DNA from 2 places in the Undibacterium sp. TC4M20W genome. Region 1 is predicted to be linked to the other one. Evidence: predicted binding sites of a transcription regulator. Region 1 holds the regulator's gene; the other holds the start of a gene.
The links. The regulator FliA, encoded in region 1, starts transcription of late flagellar genes. The targets are predictions, from matches to a motif close to CTAAAGTTTNNNNNNNNNNNGCCGNTA.
Positions count from the first base shown of each region.

Region 2: the regulator FliA is predicted to act here: its motif matches at 3,793-3,819, upstream of ACO0LL_RS13415 (flagellin).

Region 1 covers NZ_JBMPPI010000014.1:58,090-66,883, reverse strand. Annotated here, with positions in the region: gene flhB (flagellar biosynthesis protein FlhB) at 1-138, shown strand, start outside; gene flhA (flagellar biosynthesis protein FlhA) at 135-2,222, shown strand; gene flhF (flagellar biosynthesis protein FlhF) at 2,219-3,565, shown strand; gene ACO0LL_RS17400 (MinD/ParA family ATP-binding protein) at 3,558-4,388, shown strand; gene ACO0LL_RS17395 (RNA polymerase sigma factor FliA) at 4,397-5,128, shown strand; gene ACO0LL_RS17390 (flagellar motor protein) at 5,110-5,850, shown strand; gene motD (flagellar motor protein MotD) at 5,881-6,732, shown strand; gene ACO0LL_RS17380 (flagella synthesis protein FlgN) at 6,917-7,408, opposite strand; gene flgM (flagellar biosynthesis anti-sigma factor FlgM) at 7,412-7,717, opposite strand; gene flgA (flagellar basal body P-ring formation chaperone FlgA) at 7,844-8,569, opposite strand; gene flgB (flagellar basal body rod protein FlgB) at 8,755-8,794, shown strand, end outside.
Region 2 covers NZ_JBMPPI010000009.1:87,316-96,109, forward strand. Annotated here, with positions in the region: gene fliD (flagellar filament capping protein FliD) at 1-1,529, opposite strand, end outside; gene ACO0LL_RS13410 (flagellar protein FlaG) at 1,650-2,033, opposite strand; gene ACO0LL_RS13415 (flagellin) at 2,134-3,621, opposite strand; gene ACO0LL_RS13420 (tetratricopeptide repeat protein) at 4,021-6,219, shown strand; gene rfbF (glucose-1-phosphate cytidylyltransferase) at 6,222-6,992, shown strand; gene rfbG (CDP-glucose 4,6-dehydratase) at 6,986-8,065, shown strand; gene ACO0LL_RS13435 (dTDP-4-dehydrorhamnose 3,5-epimerase family protein) at 8,062-8,640, shown strand; gene ACO0LL_RS13440 (methyltransferase domain-containing protein) at 8,637-8,794, shown strand, end outside.

The sequences.
Region 1 (8,794 bases):
CGCAGTTACAGCAAGGGTGATGGTAATAAACCTGTCAAACCAAATGATTTACATGTACCGCCTGAGCTTGATCCCAATAACCAAATACAGAATCAAACGCAAAATCAAACAGCTAATCAAGCAGGAGCCCAAGCATGAATAGCTTCACCTTGCCTGTCTGGATGAATGGCATGAACACCAGGGCGCTGGCGGCGCCTTTCCTCATCATCCTGATGCTGGCGATGATGATTTTGCCTTTGCCCGCTTTTATTCTGGACGTGTTCTTCAGCTTCAATATTGCGATTGCAATTATCGTTTTGCTCACCAGCTTATATACAGTCAAACCACTGGATTTCATGGTGTTCCCGACGGTGCTGCTGGTGAGTACGATGTTACGCCTGTCCCTGAACGTCGCCTCCACCCGCGTGGTGCTGACAGAAGGTCACACTGGCCCGGATGCTGCCGGTAAAGTGATCGAAGCCTTTGGTCACTTTTTGATTGGTGGTAACTACACTGTCGGTATCGTGGTCTTCGTCATTCTGACTATCATTAACTTTACCGTCGTCACCAAAGGTGCTGGCCGTATTGCTGAAGTGGGCGCACGTTTTGCCCTGGATGCGATGCCAGGTAAACAAATGGCGATTGATGCGGACTTGAATGCCGGTCTGATCGCCGAACAGGAAGCCCGCCGCCGCCGTACTGAAGTAGCGCAAGAAGCAGAATTTTATGGCGCCATGGACGGTGCCAGTAAATATGTACGTGGTGACGCGGTAGCGGGCATCATGGTTACGGTCATCAATATCGTCGGTGGCCTGGTGGTGGGTATGGTCCAGCATGACCTGGATTTTGCCACCGCCCTGAAGAACTATACCTTGCTGGCGATTGGTGATGGCCTGGTCGCACAAATTCCTTCGCTGATTATCTCAACTGCTGCCGGTGTCGTGGTCTCGCGCGTGGCCAGTGATCAGGATATCAGTGGTCAGTTGATAGGGCAGTTGTTTGCCAAGCCCCAGGTCATGATCATCACTGGCGGCATTATTGGCGGCATGGGCATCATACCTGGCATGCCGCATATCGCCTTTATTCTGCTGGCAGCCATACTGGTTGGTGGTGGCTATATGCTCAACAAGCGCGGCCAGGTTGCACCTGTCGTTGAAGAAAAGGTAGATGCTCCTGCCAGCACTGGTCAGGAAATGGAAGAAGCGACCTGGCAAGATATCCTGCCTGTTGATACCCTGGGTCTGGAAGTTGGTTATCGCCTGATCCCTCTGGTGGATAAAAACCAGGGTGGTGAGTTGTTACGCCGTATCAAAGGCATACGCAAAAAATTTGCTCAGGAAGTGGGCTTTTTATCGCCACCTGTACATATCCGCGACAACCTGGAATTGAAACCTTCAGCTTACCGTATCACCCTGAAGGGTGTTGAAGTCGGTGCCGGTGAGGCATTGAATGGCCAGTATCTGGCGATCAACCCTGGCATGGTTACTGGGAATTTACCTGGTACGCTTACCAATGACCCAGCCTTTGGCCTGCCAGCAGTGTGGATAGATGCCTCCATGCGCGAACAGGCTCAAGCCATGGGTTACACCGTGGTTGATTCTGGCACAGTGGTCGCCACCCATTTGAACCATTTGATCACCAGTCATGCAGCTGAATTGCTGGGTCGTCAGGAAGTACAGTTGCTCATGGATCACCTGGCAAAAGACATGCCAAAAATGGTGGAAGAGCTGGTGCCAAAAGCCCTGCCTTTGTCCATCCTCCAAAAAGTATTGCAAAACCTGCTTGTCGAGGGTGTGCATATCCGCGATATGCGTACCATTATTGAGACTCTGTCTGAGCAAGCCATGCATACCCAGGATGCGAATGAGCTGACAGCCCAGGTCAGGATAGCTTTGGGCCGTGCCATCATCCAGCAAATCTTCCCGACCGGGAATGAGATGACAGTCATGACCCTGGACAGCCGTCTTGAACGCCTGTTGATGCAGGCCTTGCAAACCAGTGGTTCTGATGGTTCAGGCATAGAGCCTGGCCTGGCCGATACTCTGGCAAGCCAGACCGAGGCCGCTGCCCAGCACCAGGAACAAATGGGCCTGACACCGGTGTTGCTGGTGCCCGCGCCATTACGGGCCTTGCTGTCACGCTTCCTGCGCCGCAATTTGCCGCAACTTAAAGTCTTGTCACACGCAGAAGTACCTGAAACAAAAACCATTAGAGTCACCAGTCTGGTCGGAGGTCAATCATGAACGTCAGAAAATTTACCGCGAATACTTCTCGCGAAGCTTTGCGCATGTTGCGCGATGCTTTGGGGGCAGATGCCGTGATCCTGTCCAACCGTAATGTGGGCGGCAAGGTGGAGATTCTGGCCATGGCCGACGAAGCCATCAACTCCATTGCACCGGATGCTGCAGAAACACTTGCAATGCCAGAGATGCAGCCACTTCCGCCAGTACCTCAGGTGCCACGCTTTGCACCACGCTTCCAGAATGAGGACGCGGTCAGCCTGCATCGCCCTCTGGAGAGACCGATAGAGAGGAGCATGAATGTGCCAACCTTCAAATCACAGACGGGTGCGAGCAGTTTTGCCAATGAAATCGAAGCGCCTGTCAATGCCAATGAGTTGAATGATGTCATGTCAGAAATCCGGGCCATGCGCAGCATGCTGGAATCTCAACTGGCAGAAATCTCCTGGACACAAACGCAAAAACGCCAGCCACAAAAAGCAGAAATCCTGCGTGAATTGCTGGCTACCGGTTTTAGCGCCAGCCTGTCGCGCTACCTGGTAGAAAAACTGCCTGAAACTGGCAAGCTTGAAAATGGCCTGGACTGGATCAAGAATGTGCTGGTGCGCAATCTGTCCACTATCGACAATGAAAACGAAATGCTGGAAAAAGGTGGCGTGTATGCTCTGGTCGGCCCTACCGGCGTGGGCAAGACCACGACTACGGCCAAGCTGGCTGCCCGTTGCGTCATGCGCCATGGTCCTTCCAAGCTGGCATTGATCACGACTGACGGTTATCGTATCGGCGGTTTTGAACAATTGCGTATCTACGGCAAAATTTTGGGTGTCATGGTGCACGCGGTCAAGGATGAGGCAGATTTGCGCATTGCCTTGTCCGAGCTCAAGAACAAGCATACCGTCCTGATCGATACTGTCGGTGTCAGCCAGCGCGACAAAATGGTGACTGAACAGGTGGCGATGTTGTCTGGAACAGACACTCCGGTAAAGCGTTTGCTGTGCCTGAATGCGACATCAACAGGTGAAACCTTGAGTGAGGTCGTGCGTGCTTATCAGGGCAATGGCTTGGCAGGCTGCATCCTGACCAAGCTTGATGAAGCGGCGACTATCGGTGGTGCACTGGATATCGCGATACGCCAGAAACTCATGGTGTATTACATCGCCAGCGGCCAGCGCGTGCCTGAGGACCTGCATATCGCCAACAAGCTGTATCTGATAGACCGTGCCTTCAAACTCAAGCGTGAGACGGCAGCTTTCCGTTATCTGGATGAAGAATTGCCCTTGTTGATGGCGGGTGCAGTTTCTACGCAAGCATCAGGACGTGCTGGTCAGGAGGTGTCCCTTGGCTAGTTTCGATCAGGCAGAAGGCCTGCGCCGCATGCTGGCTGGGCCAAAACCACGGGTATTTACCTTTTTGTCGGCCTTGAGGGAAGATGAAAAGAGCGGCATGCTGGTGAATCTGGGTGTGTCACTGGCACGCCAGGGTAACCAGGTCTTGATGGTTGATACACGCTCTTCAGAAAACAGTGTCGGTGCCTGGTTGAATGCGAACCTTGATCAGACCTTATTGGATGTAGCGAGACAACAGCGTACAATGAAGGAAGCAGTCAAATTGGTGGCTGCTGGCCTGTCGGTGACGATGCTGGCCCGTCATGCATGGCTGCCGCCAGAAAATACGCGGCAATTGTCCAAAGTGTTTGATGTGGCAGCCAACCGTGCGGACCTGGTTATTGTGGATAGCGAGATCAACCTGGATGACAGTTTTCCGCTGGCGACGCTGGATGACAGCGAGCTGGTGATACAGGTTTCTGCTGATCCTGCCATGATCAAGGCTGCTTATGGATTGATCAAGCGTGTGAGCAACAGGCTGGGTCGGCGCGGTTATGGTATTTTAGTGTCCGGTGCATCGGAAAAAGAGGCAAGATTGATTTATACGAATATGGCGCAGGCGGCCAGCCGTTACCTGGCGGTGCCACTGCACTACGTTGGCCATGTGCCGGAAGATGAACACGTAAGAAAGGCTGCACATTTGGGACGCTCTGTGATTGATGCTTTTCCTAAAGCCCTTGCTTCGCTGGCATTCTCCCGGCTGGCTGAACAATTGGCAAAGACCGCGCGTTCCACCTTATGTGCAGAGGGAGTCCCTGAGCTGGGTGTCGGTCTCGGAATGTAATCAGAAAAATGTACACCGCGAGCGGAAAATCAGATAAAAACTTCCTTTTGAGGGAGCATGCGCCTCTGGTCAAGCGTCTGGCTTACCAGTTGAAGGCGCGCCTGCCTCCCAGTGTGGAGGTGGACGATCTCGTGCAGGCCGGCATGATAGGCCTGCTGGATGCCGTTAACCGCTACGAAGATACCCATGGCGCCCAGTTTGAAACCTATGCGGTACAACGCATACGGGGTGCCATGCTGGATGAATTGCGCAGTAGTGACTGGCTGCCGCGTGGCGTGCGCCAGAACATGCGCAAGATAGAAAATGCCATGAATGTGCTACAGCAAAAGCTGGGCAGGCCACCGCTGGAAACCGAGGTGGCGAAGTCACTCAAGCTGAGCCTGGAAGAGTACCAGAACCTGCTGACCGACAGTGGCGGGCATCAACTCGTCTATTACGAAGATTTTCATGATGCCGACACCAAGGAGCATTTCCTTGACCACTATTGCTCCGATTTTTCTGGCGATCCGCTGCAGGATTTGCTGAATGACGACTTCCGTGACGCCGTCATCGGTGCGATAGACAGCTTGCCCGAGCGCGAGAAACTGCTGATGGGTCTGTACTACGAGCAGGAGTTGAATCTCAAGGAAATTGGTGCTGTGATGGGGGTATCAGAGTCACGGGTCTCACAATTACATAGTCAGGCGGTTGCCAGGCTCAGGGCATACTTAAGGGAGAAAGCGTGGACTGGGCTAGCGTAATCGGATTGGTACTGGTGATATTTGGCATAGTCACCGGACAGTTGATGGAAGGCGGGCGCCTGTCTTCTCTGGTGCAACCCGCTGCCTTTGTCATCGTGGTCGTGGGTACGCTGGGCGCTGTGTTGTTGCAAAGCCGGCTCAATACCTTCAGGCGTGGCGTGCGCATGCTGCGCTGGATCGTTTCTGAACCACCAGACAGCAGTAAAAAAAATATCGCAGATGCTTTGATCTGGAGTGTGGTTGCCAGGCGTGAAGGTTTTTTGAGCCTTGAGCGTTATATGAATGCCTCATCCGACCCTTTCATCAGCAAGGGCCTGCGTCTGGTGATCGATGGCATAGACCCGATACGCCTGAAAGACATACTTGATGTCGATATTTCACTGTATGAAATGGAGCAACGCCAGGCTGCCAAAATCTGGGATGCTGCCGGTGGTTATTCACCTACCATAGGCATTTTGGGGGCGGTGCTGGGGCTTATCCATGTGATGGAAAATCTGAGCGACCCGTCCAAACTCGGTGGCGGCATCGCTGTTGCCTTTGTTGCCACTATTTACGGTGTGGGCATGGCCAATTTGTTGTTTTTGCCAATCAGCAATAAATTAAAAGAAATCATAGGCCGCGAAGTTACGCGCCGTGAAATGTTGTCTGATATTTTTTATAGTATCGCTCTGGGTGACAGCCCGCGTGTGGTGGAAGAAAGACTGACTAACCATCGCAATTAAGCGATGCAGTGAAACTGAAAAAATATACTTATGGCAAGGAAAAAATACCACGAAGAACCAGACAACCATGAGAGATGGCTGGTTTCTTACGCGGATTTTATTACCCTGCTGTTTGCCTTTTTTGTTGTCATGTATGCTATTTCCTCTTTGAATGAGGGTAAATACCGGGTCTTGTCCAACTCACTGACCGGTGCCTTTGGCAAAGTCATGACGGTGAATCCCAAGCCTGTCGATGCGCAGATTGAGCAAAAAATCAAGCTCGATCCCTTGCCTCTGGTTAAAAACCGTATCAATGAAGGTTTGCGCAAAGAAAAGGCGCAAATGACCACCATGGCCAAAGATATCATGACCGTGCTGGAACCCCTGGTGCGCGAAGGCAAGGTCAGGGTCACCCAGACCAGCCGTGGTATCACCATAGAAATCAATGCCAGTCTCTTATTTGCTCCTGGTGATGCCCGCCTGAATGTTGATTCCATACAGGCACTGAGGGCGATTGCCGGTGTCCTCAAGATTGATACCCATGCGATACAGGTCGAGGGGCATACCGATAATTTGCCTATCAATAACCCCATCTTCCCGTCAAATTGGGAATTGTCGGCTGTACGCGCCAGTACGGTTGCCCGTTTGCTTACCGAAAATGGGGTGGATGAAAACCGTGTGACGGCAGTGGGGCAGGGAGCAAAACTGCCTGTCAGCGATAATGATACGCCGGAAGGGCGGGCCAGGAACAGGCGCGTATCTGTCACCATACTGGCAGTATTGCCTGAGCCTGTGGTAGAGGTACCCTTGAGCCCGGCATCTGGGCCGGCAGCAACATCATTGCCTGCACAAACGGCGCGGCCAGCGGCGGCATCTTTGTCTGGCACGGCGCCGGGACCTTGAAAACCTGAAAATCCTGGAGATTAAGGAGTTTTTGCCAGTTGCGGGCGGGATAGTCGGCGCAGTATTGTCAACTGAGTATTGTCAGCGAAGTTCGGTAAAGCTAGCGAAGTCGCGACCAGAGATCGTCGCCAGCGAAAATCACCAGCGCGTAATCAATGCATAAGCAGGATCGTGCAAGCTACGATCAGGTAGCGATATAGCCCTTGCCTAGCGTAGTTTTGACGGTCGATTGACCGTTGGGCCCATACATGGAGCCTGCCTGATTATTATTTTTTTGCAATAAATGCAAGGTTGCCTGGTTCAGCGATAGTCTGCGGTTGATCAGCAAACCATTAGTGCGGTTGTCTTCTTTGGCTTGCACAGTCAGTTGCAATAGCGCATCCCAGTCTTGTGCACTGGTTTGGGCGACGCCAGCTTGCTGCAAATAAGCCTGCATGCCGTCTATGTCAGCATTAAATCCAAGTTCATTCAAAAAGCTGTTACGCTTTTTTTCCAGTTCTGTCATTTTGACCACAAGCTGTCCCTTGCTCTGGGTAAAATCATTGAGCTGGACTATATCGCTTTCTACCAATGCCGCCTGCTCTTGCTTGAGCAAATCAGCGAGCGAAGACATGATGCTCACTTCTTCTTGCAGGCATTGTTGAATAGCGCTATGTCCGGAACCTGTTGCGTTCATTTTTTAACGTTTTCTGGAGTTGAGCAAATCTTTAACTGTTTCCAGAAGCCCGTCAGCGACTTTTTCTGAATTGACCTGGAAGCGTCCTTCAGAAATGGCCAGCTTGATAGCTTCCACCTTCTTCGTCTCAAACACAGCATTGCTTGCTTGCGTACTTTGCAAGGCTTGCAACTGTGAAGACAGGGTCGAAATTTGTACTTTCGACGAATTCGCCACGGGTACCGCGGTTTCTGCGGGTTTTTCCGTGCGAGCCTGTTGCGGGCTGACTGGCAGTCCCGCGGTCTTATTTAGTGCGTCATCAATTTTCACAGCGATACCCTCAGTGTGGGACTTACAAACATCTACATCCAGTTTATCGGCTGTGTAATTTTAAACTTTAACCTTACTGTGAAAAAATATTGCATGTGCTTAATTCCAGCTACAAATATCTTGCTGTCAGTAAACTATTTCTATAATGCCACCATTCTTGGCAACACCGCTGACGGTTTGCCCTGAACTGGTCTTGGCCTTGGCAATTTGTCCATCTGCCGCATTATTGAGGGCTATGGCATCTGTTGTCACCTGGAAACCTGGGCCATTGCTAATGACCCGCACTGATTGCCCTTGTTGCACAACCGCAGGGCTTTTCAGGGCGTCAAGGCGCATGACACCGCCAGAAGCCATCGAAACCTGCATGGTTTTGCCTATCGCCTGCTCAGGCGCGGTGATGACACCGGCGGGCAATTTCGCAATATCACCCCTTTGTTTGCTTAAATCGCTGAGGGAGATGACTTGCCCATGGGTAAGCGCATTGGCTGCCACGTAATAGTCTGCCGTCACCTGCACGTTCGCCTGCAAATACACCAGCCAGGGAGCGGGGGCAGTGCAGCGTATTGCCAGGGTGACTTTCCCCCAGGGTTTGCTGCCAGGCAATAAATAAGGGCTGGGGTTGTCGCAGGCTTGCAGATTGAGGCGTTTATCTACTTCGCCCACTGTTACCTGTACGTCATTGCTAAGGCCAGATGCCTGTAGTGTCAAAAAGTCCAGAGCGATCTTGCGCAACTGCGCAGCGTCCTGAACCTGGCTGATGGGAGCAGCCTGACTCAGGCATGTCAGGTTCAGCAAGGACAGAGCCAAAACTTGCTTGTAGTTGGGTTTGCTGAATATCTTTGCGGCTTTCATCATGTTTCCTGCCGGGGTTGTGCTGAACTCTATTTTAGGATTCGCGGACGTTTTTGAATGCCTGAATAAACGGGTTTTTCCCTTTCTGCTCGCCTGATCAAACTTGCGCCCTGACGAATAAGATGCAGGGTATAGAAAACCCTTGTGTGCCTTAAGCGTATGGCGCGATGGCGAAGGAGAGAAAGATGGTTGGCAGGTTAGATGACTTTTTGAAATTCCATGAGG
Region 2 (8,794 bases), on a different contig from region 1:
GCACTGCCATACTTGGTTGATTGCAATTGCAACTTGCCGCCGCTGTTAATGGTGGCGGTGACAGTTGAACCATTGTCTTTGAAAGTAGAGTTTCCGTTGATTGAGGTTTGCAGCAAGGTTGCCAGCGAAGACGCTGTGTAAGTGCCAGCGGCCAGTGACACAAGAGATGTTTTCCCATCCAGGGTGACATTGATGGCAGTGCTGGCTGCAATAGTTGTGTTGCCGGTACTCAGGTCCAGATCGCCTTGCAAGCCACCTTGCGTAGCAATGGCCGTGATTTCCAGGCCATAAGCACCTTGCTTGGTTGCACTGGTAGAGCTGCTGTAACTGACCAGGCTGTCCGTCGCTTTACCAACGGAGGCAAACAAACCGCTGATTTCATTGTAGTTCGTCGATAAGGCAGCACTGAGTTTCGTCGAATCGACCGAAAGTGTGCCATCTTTTTGAAAATTGATGCCTATGCTGGCAAGGCTGGTGATATTCCCACCCAGGCCGTTGACAGCTGTGCTGAGTGTCGATCTGACCTGGCTTTGTACGTTCCTGGCGGTAGAGTCGCCAATCAGAATGCCACCTTTTTTGGTGCTGGCATCGTAACCGGTCAAGGTTTTTAACGTTGCCTGAAAGTCATTGTAACCTTTGACAAAGCCGTTAATGGCAGATTGTATGCCACTGGTATTGGCACTCAGGCCAAGGCTGGTCGTACCTACTTTACTCAGGTTCAGGGTAGTACCCTGTATGGCACCCGTTACTGCGTTGGACGTGCTGGAAATCGCAATACCATTGACTGTCAGTGCCGCATTCTGGGCAGTGGTGGTTTCAGTAAGATTTTGTGTGCCGGCAGGGTCGTAATTAACCAGACTCTGGATGGCGGCATCGCCCGTTGCAGAAATTTTAAGGCTGGAGGTCGCTCCAGTTTTGGCAGAAGTGAGCACCAGATGGTAAGGTGTGGCACTACCGTCACCAACAATGGCGGCAGTTGCGCCTACCTTTGCGGCATTAATTGCATCACGGATGCCTTGCAAAGAATTGTTGGCACCATCAATAGTGACTGTGCCGATTGACTGCGTCGCATCCTGGGTAAAGGTAGAGCCCGTATACACACCATTAGCAGAAGTGCCGCCAGCAATGGTGCCAAATTCAAAGTTGATGGTCGTGCTGGTGCCACTTCCTATACTGGCCGTGGAACTGAGCTGACCAGCGCTGGAAATGGTTTGCGCCTGTGCCAGCTTGGTGACATTGACGTTATAGCTACCTTGAGTAGAAACGCTGGTGGTGGTGGCAGACAAAATTGAGCTGTCGCCTGCAGAAGCAGTAAGCGACTGAAAAGTGCCTAGATTGCTGAGACCGGTAACATTGGACTGAAAAACGCTGAGCGCGCTGTTAAGCGTGCCATAAGCAGACAGCTTTGCCTGAAAACTGGCTTCTTTCTTCGCCAGTGTAGTCAGAGGCTGACTCTCCACCTGCATTAATTTGGTAATGAGACCGTTGACGTCCAGATTGGCGCCTAAGCCTGTCGATTGTATGCCCACATTGTTCCCCTTGTCAGACCGTACTGTACTAAATTATCGGCAAAGACAAACCAGACTTTAGAGGGGAATTTACATGCCAATTTAAAACTTAGATGCAGGACTGACTATATGATTAGCTAATTACGCTTGTTGTTTGATCAGTAAACCCTGTAGTTTATCCAGAGAGCGCGAGATTTCAAGGGCTTCCTCGGACGGAATCTGGCGTAAAACTTCTTTGGTTTGCAGATCAACCACCTTCACGACGACTTTATTACTATGTTCTTCCACACTGAATTCGAGTGATTGTGACAGAGACTGGATTGTCTTGTTGATATCATCGACAGCTTTAGTCACTTTATCGAATTCTGGCGGTGCGGATGCAGAAGAGGTTGCCTTGACGGCATCAATGGTTTGCGTTGACGTTGCGGCAGACCTTGAAACGGGGGAGCTGGTATCGGGGCCTACTGCACGGTCAGTGATCAGTTGTCCTGATGGAGATGCACTCCCTATCGACCGGATGTCCATGATCTTTTCCTTCAAGAAAAATACCCCTGATCAAACAAATGACCAGGGGGACATGCTTTATGCTTTAAGTATAGACCTAATTTACATAAGCCTACTTCTATTAGCCACGCAACAGGGCCAGAACGCCGTTTGGTAAGCCATTAGCCTGAGCCAAAATCGCTGTACCAGCTTGTTGCAACACTTGACCACGTGTCAGAGACGCTGTTTCTTGGGCGAAATCTGCATCACGGATACGGCTGCGGGATGCTGTCAAGTTTTCAGAGTTAGTCTGCAAACTTTCGATCGCGGAAGAGAAACGGTTTTGATACGCACCCAGAGAAGCGCGGGAACTATTGATAGACTGCAAGGCCGCATCAATGGTCGTCAGCGCGGCGGTGGCCCCGGCAGCTGTACCCAGGTTCAGAGAGGAAACACCTGCACCAACGGTCACCGAAGCAGAAGTAAAGGCACCTGTCAGATTGGCAGCTGTCAAACCAGTACCAGTACCGTTAGCCAGAGTGATACCAGCAGAACTAGTGGAGGTCAGGGACAGTGTTGAAGTGCTTACGTCAGTTGCACCTGTTGCAGATACGGTAATACCTGTATTTGCAGCGGCAGCGGCAGCGTTTGTGCTGGCTGTTACAGTGATGTTACGGCCATCGGCAGCAGCCAGTGCAACTGCACCAGTTGATGTGTTGAATGTTGCTGTAACGCCTGTTTGTGTGCTGATTGCATTAACTGCAGCAGCTACTTGAGCACCACGTTGTGCGCCGGAAGTAGATGCATTCAAGGCACCCAGATTTACGCCGTTAATAGTAATGTCGCCAGAAGCAATGGCTGTTGCGGAAGTGCTTGCAGTACCTGCAATAGTTGTTGAACCAACAGTTGCTGTAACACCTGTGCTGCCGCTGATTGCATTGATTGCTGCTGCTTTGGAGATGCCGCTAGCTGTAGAGTTGGAGAAAGAAACACCATCTGCTGCAGAGGCGCCAACTTGGTAGCCATTGATGGACAAGTCACCAGCAGCCAGGGCTGTAGTAGTCACTGCACCGGCACCGGCAACTGTTGTTGCGTAGCTGGAAGATGCACCAACACCCAGGGCGCTCGATTTTGCGCTGGAGATGGAAGCGATACTGATTTGATCGTTTGCTGTACCGTTGGCACCGACTTGGAAAGTTTGTGCAGAGAAGCTACCGTCAAGCAGGTTCACGCCGTTGAAGTTAGTACTGCTGGCAACGCGGTTGATCTCAGAAATCAGCTGACTTGCTTCGTTGTTCAGAGCGGCACGATCAGAAACGCTGTTGGAGCCGTTGGCAGATTGTACGGCCAGATCACGGATACGTTGCAAGTTGGAACCGATTTGTTGTAATGCGCCCTCAGCGGTTTGCGCCAGGGAGATACCGTCGTTCGCATTACGTGCAGCTTGATTCAAGCCGCCGATTTGAGAAGACAGACGTTCGGAAATAGCCAGACCAGCAGCATCATCTTTAGCGCTATTAATACGCAGACCGGAAGACAGACGTTGCAGGGATGTGTTCAGCGCAGATTGCGATGTAGTCAAGTTACGTTGTGCATTCAGCGATGCAATATTGGTATTAATAACAGCCATGGTAATTCTCCCTAAGTTATTCAAATTGGCGTAGTAGCCTGAAACTTTGGTCTTTCGTGCTGACTATTGGACCGCCGTTGTAAAGGGTATCGGTAGAGACTAAAAAAGTTTTAGCGTGTTTCTGAAAATAAATCTTATTTTTTTCGCTCAAGTTTTTTTAGCCATTCCGCTTGTCGGCGCTTTTTTAAAATACTTTAGGGTCTAATTTGATTTAGTTTTGGGGCTTTATTTAACACATGGAAACAAAATCATTGGCTATAAAATAAGCCTGAGCATGGTGGTTTCTGGTATTTTCCAGTCTGGACATGCAGTTTTAATCATTTTGCTTACTTAATTTGTAAGTCAGATGAGGCAATTGTAAAAAAGTTTAATGATAAAAAGCTGACCTGGGGACTGGACATGGCAAAAACGAGTTTTGATGCGCGAAAAGCAATGCGCGATGTTCATCGACTTTTCGATGCTGGTTCTGTATCCGATGCCAGGCAAGGCTGCCTGACTATCATCAGGCATTTTCCGCGCCACGCGGAAGCCCTATATGCCCTGGCCAGAATGGCTGGTGACGCGGATCAGAGTGACGAAGCCATGGGATATCTGAAGCTGGCTTTTGACGTCATGCCTCATTTTCCTGACAACAGGAAGATTGCTTTCGGCATATTCAATAAATACTTACTGGCGAAACAGTACCCCCAATTGGAAGAGGCCGGCCTTTGGCTATCAACTTATTTGCCACGGGACGGTATCGTTTGGGACTATATAGGTGTAGCCAGGATAGAGCAGGCCAAGTTTCCGCAAGCACTTGACGTGTTAAGCAAGGCTATTACCTTGTTACCAAATAACCCACACATACTTGCCAATATGGGCAACGTGCTGATTGCTCTTGAGCGTTGTTCTGATGCCATCGTGTATCTGGAGAAAGCACTGGCAATTCAGCCAGAGATGGTTGTTGGCCTCAATAATCTGGGAAATGCACTGCGTTTCATAGGCAAGACAGAGGAGGCAATAGCGAGTATATCGAAAGCAGTTCAATTAGACCCAGGTTTGCCCTATCTGTACAATAATCTTGGCCTCGCTTATCGCGAGCACGGTATGTATAGCGTTGCCATCACACAATACCGGTACGCCTTGCAACTGCAGCCAGAGCTGGTGCAGGTTTATCCTAATCTGATTGATGCACTGCGTCAGAACGGGCAAGTGCAGGAGTCCATAGAGTGCGGGCAGCATGCGCTGACGCTGACCCACGATATTCCTGAAATCTGGGGGGCTTATGGTGACACCTTGCGCGAGGCAAACCACTTGGATGCGGCGATCGAAGCTTATATCAAGGCCCTGTCTTTCAAGCAGGATAGCCTGTCTTCTTTCAATCGGAAAATATACACGAACCTGTTATTTTGTCTGAATTACCATCCGGATTTAACGCCTGAGGTGATTTATAACGCTTATCATGAATTTGATTTGCGTTTTACTGCGCCGCTCAAGGCAACATGGAAGAAATTTGAAAATGCCCGAGTGCCGGGTAGGCGTCTCAAGGTAGGTTATGTGACGCAAGCTTTTTATAATCATGTTTGCAAGTATTTCCTGCTGCCGCTGATAGAAGCGCATGACAAGGATCAGGTTGAGGTCTATGCCTATGCAAATCCACCTTTCGAGGATGAGGTGACTGATTACTATAAGAAGCAGGTAGATCACTGGGTGCCAACCCGGGATTTGACGGATGAGGCGCTGGCCGAGCGTATTCGTGCCGATGGTATTGATGTTCTGGTGGATGTGGCAGGCCATACCAATGGCAATCGTTTACCGGTCTTTGCGCGCAAACCAGCTCCTGTTTCCTTGCACTGGCTGGAATATGGTTATACAACTGGCTTGAGTGCGATCGATTATTACTTGACTGACAAGCCCACAATTACGGACAATTGCGCCCATTTATTTTCAGAGAAAGTATGGTGTCTGGATGGTCCTGCCTATGTATACAGGCCCGACACGCGCAAGGCAGAACTGACACCTTCGCCTTTTGAACAGACCGGCATGGTTACCTTTGGCAGTTTGTCACGTTCCACCAGGATTAATCACCGTGTTGTGCGTGTTTGGGCAACCATATTGGATGCGATGCCCAATTCCCAATTGATTATCAATAGTGGCGACTTTAAAGATCCTCAGGTGCAGGATGAAATGGCGTCACGGTTCATGCGTTATGGTATTGAACGCTCACGTTTGCACATAGGGTTCACCACGCCCTCCTGGGAAGTGCTGAAACATATAGATATCAGTCTCGATTGTTTCCCGCATAATTCAGGAACGACCTTGCTGGAGTCCTTATATATGGGCATTCCATTCATCTCGCTGGCAGACCGGCCTTCTGTTGGCCGTATCGGTGCAAGTATTCTGACTGCGATTGGTCATGAAGAATGGCAAGCGTATACTGAAGATGAATATGCGCAAAAAGCAATTATTCTGGCGCACGACCTGGATCGTTTGCGTAGCTTAAGAGCTGGTTTGCGCCAGGAAATGGAGCAATCCTTGCTCATGAACGAACCGGCATTCGCTCGTTCAGTCGAAAAAGCTTATCGCCAGATGTGGCAAATTTATTGTGAAGGACAGTAAGAGTGAAGGCAGTTATCTTAGCCGGTGGTCTTGGTACCCGTATTTCAGAGGAAACCCACCTCAAGCCCAAGCCCATGATAGAAATTGGCGGGCACCCCATACTCTGGCACATCATGAAGTCGTACTCGGCGCATGGTGTGAATGAATTCGTCATCTGTTGTGGCTACAAGGGTTATCTGATCAAGGAATATTTCGCCAATTATTTCCTGCACATGTCAGATGTCACCTTCGATATGCAGAATAATAGTATGGAAGTGCATGAGCACCATGCTGAACCCTGGAAGGTAACCTTGGTAGATACTGGGGAAGACACCATGACCGGTGGCCGTCTCAAGCGCGTCGCCCGTTATTTGCAGGGCGAGGAAGCTTTTTGCTTTACCTATGGTGATGGCGTTGCAGATCTGGATATTGCTGCTTCCATCGCATTCCATAAGCAGCACGGCAAGCTGGCTACCGTTACAGCAGTTCTTCCGCCAGGACGCTATGGCGCACTGGAACGTGACGGCAATCAGGTTGCCGGTTTTATCGAAAAGCCGCGTGGTGATGGCGGCTGGATCAACGGCGGATATTTCGTGCTGTCTCCCAAAGTACTGGATTTTATCGATAATGATGGCGTTAGCTGGGAAGCAGCGCCACTTGCCGAATTGGCAAAGCGACAGGAATTAATGGCATTCGAGCACAGTGGATTCTGGCAGCCCATGGATACCCTGCGTGAAAAAAATCTGCTGGAAGACTTGTGGCAATCTGGAAAAGCACCTTGGCGAGTATGGTAAATCACCCCACACAAACAAGCATCGTTGAGCCCGCCTTCTGGCGCGGGCGCCGTATCTTGCTGACCGGGCACACTGGTTTTAAGGGAGCCTGGCTGGCACACTGGCTATCTGGCATGGGTGCCGTGGTACATGGTCTGGCTTTGGCTCCGGCAACCGAACCCAATCTGTTCGATTTGCTGAAGATTGAAGACAAGGTCTGCAGTCACATTGGCGATATACGCGATATTCATGCTGTGACTGCAGCGGTGAATGCATGTCAGCCAGAGTTTATATTTCATCTGGCTGCGCAGGCCCTGGTGCGAGCTAGTTACCGTGAACCCTTGGCGACTTTTGCCAGCAATATCATGGGCACCGCCAATCTGTTGGAGGCAATCAGGGGGCGCATCGATGTAAAACTTGCACTGATCGTAACGACAGATAAAGTTTATCGCAATCTTGAGCAGATCCATCCCTATCCAGAAACCGCTGAATTAGGTGGCCATGATCCTTATAGTGCGAGCAAGGCTGCAGCAGAGCTGGTGCTGGCAAGCTATCGCGCTTCATTTCTGGCCGGGCAGGGCACTGCCGTGTTGGCAGCCAGGGCCGGGAATGTGATAGGTGGGGGTGACTGGTCTGAAGACAGATTGCTGCCAGATGCCGTAAAAGCCTGGCAAAGCGGGCAGACTTTGCAGATTCGCCGCCCCGACTCTGTCCGGCCATGGCAACATGTACTGGAACCGCTGTCAGCATATCTGTGTCTTGCCCAGTACGCCCATGCTAATCCACAGGCCAGCCATGCCTGGAACATAGGCCCCGATGATGCTGCAAGTGTCAGAACAGTGGTAGAGCTGGCTCAGGCTGCTTACGGCAGTGGGCAGACTGAATTTGCCACTGATATTGTTGGCCCGCATGAAGCGGGCTTATTGGCATTGGATGCCAGCAAATTGAGGCAGACTCTGGGAATTGTCCCTCGCTGGAATCTTGAGCAGGCGGTCAGTCGCAGCATGCACTGGTACCGTGATTTTGCGCAAGGCCAGCCTGCGGCAGAATTATGTGACCAGGATATCGCCGCTTTCATGGCAGGTAATGCATGATGAAAATCTCAGCCTCAGGCCGTTTTGAAATTTTATCGACGCCTCTGGATAGCCTGTACCTGTTACAAAGAAAAGTGCTGGGTGATCAGCGCGGCTATTTTCAGCGCATGTTTTGTGCAACAGATTTGGCTGAATTGGGCTGGCATGAACCTATAGCGCAGGTAAATCATACCTATACTTCGGTGAAGGGGTCGATACGCGGCATGCACCTGCAATTGCCCCCCAGTGCAGAAATGAAATTAATTACCTGCATGAAAGGCGAGGTCTTGGATGTCGCTGTAGATTTGCGCGCTGACTCAGCCACTTTCTTGCAATGGCATGCTGTGTTGTTGTCACAAGCGAATCAGCGCTCGTTTTTGATACCTGCCGGTTTCGCCCATGGTTTTCAAACCATGTCGGATGAGGTTGAAATGCTATATTGTCATAGCAAGCCGTATGTATCGGCAGATGAAATGGGATTAAATCCATTTGATGCCCGGTTGGCAATAGAGTGGCCTTTTGGGGTAACCGAGATGTCGGATAAAGACCGTAACTGGCCCATGTTAAGCAAAGAATTTCAAGGAGTGATTGTATGAAGTGCCGGCATTGCGCGCATGAATTGACGCAAACCTTTCTCGATCTTGGTTCAGCACCACCATCGAATGCCTATTTAAAACCAGAAGCCCTGAGCCAGGCTGAAATCTGGCTGCCTTTGAAAGTAATGGTTTGTGATGCTTGCTGGCTGGCACA